4 regions of the Enterococcus spodopteracolus genome follow, and region 2 is predicted to be linked to each of the others. Evidence: riboswitches for the same ligand, from Rfam matches in the RefSeq annotation. Region 2 holds a riboswitch; each other region holds the start of a gene.

Region 1 (2,210 bases), on a different contig from region 2:
CATGCTTATGCTGCTCGAAATGGTAGTTACCAAGGGTTGACTGACTGGCAAATCAAGGAAGATCATTTGGTAGGGAAATTGACGGTTCCTTTAGCTGTTGCGATAGTAGGGGGCGCTTCCCGAGTCTTACCGAAAGCGAAAGCTTCTTTAGATATGTTGGCAATTGATTCTGCACAAGAATTGGCACAAGTGATTGCAGCTGTTGGTTTAGCACAAAACTTGGCGGCACTGCGTGCACTTGTTAGTGACGGTATCCAAAAAGGACATATGTCCTTACAAGCGAGAGCATTGGCAATCACAGTTGGTGCCAAAGGGGACGAAATCGAGGGAGTTGCCGCAAAGCTTAGGGAATCAGGAACGATCAACCAACAAAGCGCACTAGCTGCCTTAGAAGCTATCCAGGCAAGCAAAAACTAGGAATAATTTGCGAAATGGTCATAGTAGCTGAGTGAAAATGACAAATAATTTTCACTATTATAACATTTCTCTCGAAACACATAAAAAAATGCCTATGCTAAGTATGAAGGATCTATAATCTAAAATTTATTTTTTTCATAAGAGGCCATCACGTCTTTTTATGCTATTTTCATTTTTTGTGAGGTTGTATAATATGTAAAAAAACGTAACAGACCTTGTCGATTAAAGGTTTTCTGTTACGTTTTTTTACATACTCTGATCTAAAAAATATAGAACGTATATTATTAAATTTTAAAAATAATTTATATAACATTAAAAAAAGCTAAAGTTTTTTAAGCTTATTTGAGGTTCTCTTGTGAATAAATAATCTAACAGGTATACTTTTCCTCAAATAGAATAACTTGTTAGGCGAGACTCCTAAACAAACATAGGCTATTGCGCAGAAACGTCGAAAGACGCCAATGTGTAAAACAGGAATTGTCGGATTAAGGCTCTTCATAAGATAGCTAAGAGAAATCTTTACGTTGTTTAGTGTCAAAACTCACACGATGAGACTGAAAAGCCAATCGTTTTTTTCGTTTGGCTTTTTTTATTCAAGATGGGTAAGTGACGTATCTCCGCTGTAACACAAAGGAGAAATATAGGATGGGTGTAAAAGACATAAGAAAAATAGATTTGTATTTGCTCGTACCATATCTGTTGATCAGTGTAATAGGATTATTGATGATCTATAGTGCGAGTACATTCCGTTTGATGTCATTCAATCAAAGTACAAATCAACTTTTAGTTCGACAAATGGTATTTGTAGCACTTAGTTGGGCAATGATTTTTTTCATTTACCGAGTGAAACCTGCATTTATACTCAATCATCGAATCGTAAAAATAATGATGGGAATCGGTATCGTGGGGCTGATCTTGACAAAGGTACCTGGGATTGGTGTCAATATCAGTGGCGCGCAAAGATGGATCTCAATTGCAGGTTTTCAATTTCAACCTGCTGAAATTGTCAATGTCGGTATGATTTTTTATTTAGCTTATTATTTTAGAAAACCCAAGCAATCATTGAATGAATTAAAAAAACCCTTTTTTATCATCGCTTTATGTTCTCTACTGATTTTATTCCAACCAAAAGTAGCTGGTGCGATCTTATTGATCATCTTAGCTGCAATCATGATCACGACTGTTCAATTACCAGTTCGCTATATTTTATTGTTTTTTGCAGGACTGTTCAGTCTCTTTTTGTTCCTTGGCGGCATCATTTATTTACTAGGGCAAAATGACCTATTACCAAGTATTTTTGCTCATACTTATGATCGCTTGAGCATTGCTTTTAATCCTTTTTTAGATCCTTATGGAAAAGGATTTCAGATGAGCCAATCTTATTATGCAATGTACAACGGTGGGCTTTTTGGATTAGGGCTGGGAAATAGTATTACCAAAAAGGGCTATTTACCAGTAGCCGAGACTGATTTTATTTTTTCGATTATTTTAGAAGAGTTAGGGCTGATCGTGGGCTTACTAATTCTAGCAATGGTATTTTCGATTATTTTGCGCTTATTTGTCTTGAGTGCGAATGAGCCAAATCAGCAAATCGGGTTGATTTATTTGGGAACAGGGATGCTGTTATTGCTACAGACAAGTATCAATATTGCAAGTATCAGTGGCATGATCCCAATGACAGGTATTCCGCTTCCTTTTATTAGTTATGGAGGATCAAGTTATTTGATTTTATCCATGCTTTTGGGCGTTTGCCTGAAATTGTCCTCACGAGGTAAGCAAAATGAAATTTAAAA
Region 2 (2,210 bases):
AAGAAACGTGTGATCTCAGTATTGGCTGCATCTCGTGAATCCGAAGCGTGAATGATATTTTCTGTACCAGGTAAGGCAAAATCGCCTCGGATCGTCCCAGGAACAGCATCCGCTGCTTTTGTTGCACCGACCATTTTGCGTACGAGATCGATCACATCTTCACCTGTTAATACCAGATAGACGACTGGACCAGAAGTCATATAGTCGATCAAGTCATCGAAAAAGCTTCGATTAGATAGATGTTGATAGTGTTCTTTTGCTAGTTTTTCAGTCATCGTCGCGAATTTCATTTCAGCGATTGCGAATCCTTTTTCTTCAAAACGCTGGATGATTCGGCCAATCAAATGACGTCTTACCCCATCAGGTTTGATAATAACAAGTGTACGTTCCATATCCTTCACTCCGATCTGTTGTGATAAGTTCATTATACCTAGAGAAAGAAAACATGACAAACGAATCCCATATAGTTTCAATTTTTTTGAAAATGTGTTTGACATTCCAGCCAATAGTTGTTACATTAGGTGAGGAAAAACTGAATAAGATTTGTTAGGTGAGGCTCCTATACAAACATAGGCTACTGCCCAAAAATGTCGAGAGACGCCAATGGGTAGAACAGGAATTGTCGAGATAAGGCTTTTCATAAGGTAGCTAAAAGCTCTTTTGCTTTTTACGTTGTATAGTGCCAAAACTCAACGAGTAGATCATCCATGCTTTTTTTTGTGCACTTTTTTGACCTTTCGCTGAGTTTTGGCGAAAGGTTTTTTGTTTCTCACCGATCTGTTTTTTCAAATAAAAAGGTGTTAGAGGGTGATCAAGTTGGGAAGTTGAAGTATCCAGTAGTCGGCCAAGAAAGTAATTTAAGTAAACGAAAGGAGATGAGAACAAATGGATGAAAGTCCGGTGTACAAGGAGACAAAGCGTTGGTATGTTGAGACTATTATCTATCTGTTCTCAGCGCCTTTGAAACACTCTGTCTCCGTTGATTAGATAAACGATCAAGCGCACAGCAGATATCAGTGTGTGTTTGGTAAGATCAAAGGAGGAACATGAGATGGAAAAAAAGAAAGAAACAAAACAAGTCTACGCTGGTTTTGCTAGTAAAAATAAGCAACAGTTATTTGACTTATTTCAAACAACACAAAAAGGCTTGTCTTCAGAACAAGTTGAAAATTTAAGAGAAGCTTATGGAAATAACAGTATTTCATATGGAAAGAAAACGCCGTTTATTGTGGAAGTGATCAAGGCGTTTATCACCCCTTTTACATTAGTATTGATTGCTTTAGGAATTATTTCTTTTATCACCGAGTATCTATTAGCTGCTCCAGCAGATAAAGATTTGTTTGGTGTAATCATTATTTTTGCCATGGTGTTAGTCAGTGGCACGATGACCTTGATCCAATCCGTACGTTCGAACCAAGCTGCTGAAAAGTTGAAATCATTGGTGAAAGTAACAGCTGCCGTAAAACGAGATGGTGGATACAAAGAAATTCCTATGGAAGAGATCGTTTGTGGCGATCAAGTTCGTTTGTCAGCTGGTGATATGATCCCAGCAGACATGCGGTTGCTCTCTGCCAAAGATTTATTTATCTCACAAGCGGCATTAACGGGTGAAAGCTATCCTGTTGAAAAGCATGCAACTGTGTGCTCTGGAAGAACACAAAGTGAAACGAGTTATGAAAATATTGCATTCATGGGAAGTAATGTGATTAGTGGTAGTGCAGAAGGTATCATCATCTCTGTTGGAAATGACACGATGTTTGGACATGTGGCACAAAACTTGTCACAAAAACCTGTAAAAACAAGCTTTGAATTAGGCATCCAAAAAACATCAATGTTGTTAATCAAATTTATGGCATTGATGGCACCAACTGTGATCGTTATCAATGGATTCACAAAAGGTGATTGGTTAGAAGCATTCTTGTTTGGCTTATCAGTCGCTGTTGGATTAACGCCAGAAATGCTACCGATGATCGTTACAACAAATCTGGTCAAAGGTGCCAGTGCTATGGCGAAAAAAGGAACAGTCATCAAAAATTTGAACGCCATTCAAAATTTTGGTGCGATCGATGTCCTTTGTACAGACAAAACAGGTACATTGACTCAAGATAAGATTATTTTAGAATATCACATGGATTGTGAAGGAAAAGAAAATGACCGAGTATTGCGCCATGCGTACTTGAATAGTTACTACCAAACTGGATTAAAAAATC
Region 3 (2,210 bases), on a different contig from region 2:
CAGAAACGGTCAAAACGCTGGGACGTCCAATGTAGCATTACAAATGGAAGCTATCCAAGTTGTACTAGTTAAAAAAGGAGCACCAGCGCCAGGACCTACGTCAAACCCTTACCAAACCTCAATCAATCATCTATTTGTAATGGGACATGGTGCAGGAGATCCAGGGGCTTCGTATAACGGTATCAACGAGCGAGACTTTACAAGAAATGAACTTATGCCATATTTACAAAAGTGGGCAGGGCGCTTAAAAACAAATCGTATAACCTTTTATGATACAAATGCGGATATGTTCCAAGATACTCGTAGAATGCAGGGTGCGTATACAATTAGTAGTAGTTTTTCTTCTGTAACAGAATTTCATTTAGATGCAGGAGCGATTGGTATTAGTACTGGTGGGCATGTGATTGCGCATCGTAACGGCAACTCGTATACGACACAAAATTATGCCATTGCTAATGTGATCCGCACACATGTAGGTTTATGGGGCGCTGTCCAAAATACCGGTGGTATCAACTTGAGAAGTGATTTATTGAATTTGAATGTACTACATTCTCGTGGTATCCCTTATCGACTAGCGGAACTAGGGTTTATCACCAATACTCGTGATGTAGAAAATATTCGTAGAAACATGGATCAAATTGCTAAAGGGATTGTAGAAGGAGTGACAGGAGAAAGATTGTAAAGTGATCATTTCTGTTTTATCAATTTTTTATCAAATATTAATCCTTTTATTGACAAAAACCAATTTTACCTGTAGGGTTTAATTATAAAAACTTGTTAGGTGAGGCTCCTAAAAGAACACAGGCTACTGCCCTTAAACGTCGAGAGACGCCACAGGGTATAACAGGCAACGTCGGCTTAAGGCGTGCTTAACGTAGCTATCTGGATCATATTTCCAGAATTACGTCTTTTAGTGCTAAAGCTCAGACGAGAAGTTCGTTCAGGTAAACATTGATACCATTTTGATGGGATCTTATGAGACGGCTTCTTTTGGAAGCCGTCTTTTTTATGTACTTCCTGTTTTTCTAAACGAATTTATCCAACAAGTTTATATCGAAAAAACGATGTAACAAAGGAGAATACGAGATGAGAACATTAAATGATACAAATAACTTAGAAACACAATTGAAGATTCTTAATTATCTGGAGCAAAAAAAGCTTGAAGAATTGAAGAACTATTTAGCAACAATCGAAAAAGTGGAATTGATCCAACTATTTGTTAGGCTACCTTTAGATAAGCAAGTACTGGTCTTTCGATTATTATCAAAAGACAAAGCCCTCGAAATCTTTGAAACATTTGAACCGTCTGTCCAACAAGATTTGCTTCGTTCGTTTACGGATGATGGAGTGATTGAATTTGTGAATGAGATGGCCCCAGATGATCGGGTAAGGTTATTTTACGAACTACCAGCAAGTGTGACTAAAAAACTATTGGCAGAGCTTTCTGAAGAAGAGCGAGCAACGACGAATCGATTGATGGGCTATGAACATGAGACGGCCGGACGGATCATGACGACTGAATTTATTTCAATAAAAAAAGAAATGACTGTTGAAGAAGCACTGCATAAAATCAGAAAATTAGCGAAAGAAATGGAAACAATCTATATTTTGTATGTGACAGATATGGCGAAAAAAATTGAAGGAGTACTATCATTAAAGGATCTAGTCATTGCAGAGAGTGATCAACGGATTGAAGAAATCATGATCAAGCACGTCGCTTATGTAACCACAGATACAGACCAGGAAGAAACTGCACGATTGTTACAAGAGTTAGATTTGATCGCTATTCCCGTCGTGGATAAAGAAACACGATTAGTAGGTATTGTTACAGTGGATGACGCCATCGATGTCTTAGAGCAAGAAACGACCGAGGATATGTTCAATGCTGCTGGTTTAGCAGACGTCGCCTCTGTAGAAGCTGATCGTAGTACAGTACTGATTAACGGGAATCTTTGGCAAATCTGGAAAGTCCGGTTGCCTTTCTTAGCGATCACATTGGTTGCAGGGATGTTAGCTGGTCTAGTAATCGATGAGTTTGAACAAACGTTAGAATCAGTGGCTGCTGTTGCTATTTTCATTCCGTTGATCATGGATATGGGTGGAAATGTAGGGACGCAATCATCGACGGTTTTTGTTCGCGGATTATCTTTAGGACACATTGATCTCAACACATTTATCAAGCACTTTTTGAAGGAAACAGGTATTGGGCT
Region 4 (2,210 bases), on a different contig from region 2:
AGGAAAGCAAATGTTCAAACGAGTACCTTCAGAGTTAACAGAAAGAGAAAATTATAAACTATTGATTGGTTCAGTTATCCCTCGCCCGGTGGCAGTGGTTGCGACAAGATCTTCAAAAGGAGTGACCAATGTAGCACCATTTAGTTACTTCAATATCGTCAGTTCCAATCCGCCGATACTTTCTTTAGCTATCCAAAGAAAAAATGGAGAGTGGAAAGATACAGCTAAACATCTTATCGATACAAAAGAGGCCGTGCTCCATGTTCTAGACGAAAGAATACTTGTAGATGCGAATCAGACAGCTGCTAGCTTACCAAACGAAGAAAGTGAATTGTCGTTGACCTCTTTCACTACTTCCGAATCCGATACGATCAGCGTCCCAAGGATCAATGAAGCAAGTATTGCCTTTGAAACGACACTATACCAACATGTGCCGATCAAAAAAGGCCAAGAAACAACCGCTGATTTATTTTTACTGCAAATTTCTACTTATCAAATAAGTGAAGCTGTTTATGATGAACAAACAGGCTATATCGATCCGAAACAGTTACAACCAATCAGCCGCTTAGCAGGAAACGACTACGGTAAATTAGGTGAGATCATTCGCTTGTTACGTCCGGAATAAATATCCGGCTGATAACGCAGTTTTTTCTAGTGTAAAAATGATTTAAGAATCAAACGTTAGCTCTACATTTATTAAATAAAGTTTAATTTAGTTATTTTAATCTTTTTTTTATTGATTATCAATGGGAAGAGGAATATGATAAATTTTGTGAAAATCAAATAAGTACTAACCTTGTTAGGTGAGGCTCCTATACAAACATAGGCTATTGCCCAGAAACGTCGAAAGACGCCAATGGGTCAAACAGGAATTGTCGGATTAAGGCTTTTTCCAATAGCTAAGAATACGTTCTTTACGTTGTATAGTGCTAAAACTCGGACGATGAGATGATGCTAGGTCAGAAATCTTGTTCGAAAAGGTTTCTGACCTTTTCTTATGCTTTCTTTTCCTTTTTTGCTCGCTTTGCCTAACTTGTGTCTGGACAAGAAAGGGGATGCGCTGGAACAAGCTATTTGATTTTATCAATAAAGGTATTCGTCTCACTCCAAAGAATACCGAACGAAATAAAACAGAGAGACAAACAAAAAAGGTCGACGAGTTGCAGCTCAATCGACCCAAAGACATGTAAGAGAATAAACTCTTTACTTGATTCATCATAATAGACAAAGGTCCTCGTTTCAAGTAGAAGAGTTTGAAAGGAAGAGGCAACTGAATGAAACCATTTCAGAAAATCATATTAAGTATCTTGTTAGTACTTGCAATGGTCATTGGCTTTTTTTCTTTTGAATTTATCCAAGGGTTCTCCTCAGTGAAACAATCTGCAACAGTTGAGAAAGTCAATGCACAAGATGTCCCATCGATCATCAATGTAGCATTGATTGGTTCTGATGCACGATCAAAAGAAGAAAATGGTCGTTCGGATTCTTTGATGGTCGCCCAATATGATCAAAAGACCAAACAAGCCAAATTGATTTCTATCATGAGAGATTCTTACGTCTCTATTCCTGGTTATGGAATGAATAAGATCAATGCCGCCTATTCATATGGAGGTATCGACTTATTAAAACAAACCTTACAAGATAATTTCAAATTAGAGACCCCTTACTATGCAAGTATTACTTTTCAAGATTTTATTGATTATATCGATGAATTGTTTCCAGATGGCGTAACGATCGATGCAGAAAAAGATTTGGATTTAGATGGGGTAGCTATCAAAAAAGGAAAGCAAGCAATGGACGGAAATACCTTGTTGCAATATGCTCGTTTTCGTGAAGACGAAGAAGGTGATTTTGGACGGATCCGTAGACAACAACAAGTCGTTGAGGCGGTGGCCAGTCAATTGAAAGATGTCACATCGATCATCAAATTACCCAAGGCGATCGGCAAACTTTTAGGCAGTATCCAAACCAATCTACCGGAAAGTGTCCTGTTAGATTGTGGGTTAGATTTCCTAGATGACGAGAAGAAAATCAATACATTGTCCGTGCCCGTTGATAAAAGTTGGGACTTCAATGATAATACACCAGCTGGTAGTGTCTTGGAAATCGACTTGACTAAAAATCAGCAAGCGATACACGATTTTTTGGATAAATAACCATATTGATAAACCAGTTCCTAAAACGAACTGGTTTATTTTGATTAAAAAAAG

The links. A riboswitch is a leader RNA that binds a small molecule or an ion and turns the genes downstream of it on or off. The one in region 2 is predicted to bind magnesium.
Region 1: linked by a shared signal. The riboswitch ahead of P3R27_RS09200 (FtsW/RodA/SpoVE family cell cycle protein) and the one ahead of mgtA (magnesium-translocating P-type ATPase) in region 2 are both predicted to bind magnesium.
Region 3: linked by a shared signal. The riboswitch ahead of mgtE (magnesium transporter) and the one ahead of mgtA (magnesium-translocating P-type ATPase) in region 2 are both predicted to bind magnesium.
Region 4: linked by a shared signal. The riboswitch ahead of P3R27_RS04585 (LCP family protein) and the one ahead of mgtA (magnesium-translocating P-type ATPase) in region 2 are both predicted to bind magnesium.

The regions. Positions count from the first base shown of each region.
Region 1 covers NZ_JARJHD010000006.1:107,957-110,166, reverse strand. The annotation lists gene P3R27_RS09205 (hydroxymethylglutaryl-CoA reductase, degradative) at 1-417, shown strand, start outside; M-box (ykoK) riboswitch at 811-978, shown strand; gene P3R27_RS09200 (FtsW/RodA/SpoVE family cell cycle protein) at 1,063-2,208, shown strand; gene P3R27_RS09195 (FtsW/RodA/SpoVE family cell cycle protein) at 2,198-2,210, shown strand, end outside.
Region 2 covers NZ_JARJHD010000001.1:313,192-315,401, forward strand. The annotation lists gene ndk (nucleoside-diphosphate kinase) at 1-392, opposite strand, end outside; M-box (ykoK) riboswitch at 536-708, shown strand; gene mgtA (magnesium-translocating P-type ATPase) at 1,052-2,210, shown strand, end outside.
Region 3 covers NZ_JARJHD010000004.1:84,203-86,412, reverse strand. The annotation lists gene P3R27_RS07090 (N-acetylmuramoyl-L-alanine amidase) at 1-682, shown strand, start outside; M-box (ykoK) riboswitch at 767-942, shown strand; gene mgtE (magnesium transporter) at 1,087-2,210, shown strand, end outside.
Region 4 covers NZ_JARJHD010000002.1:350,485-352,694, forward strand. The annotation lists gene P3R27_RS04580 (flavin reductase family protein) at 11-625, shown strand; M-box (ykoK) riboswitch at 789-955, shown strand; gene P3R27_RS04585 (LCP family protein) at 1,275-2,156, shown strand.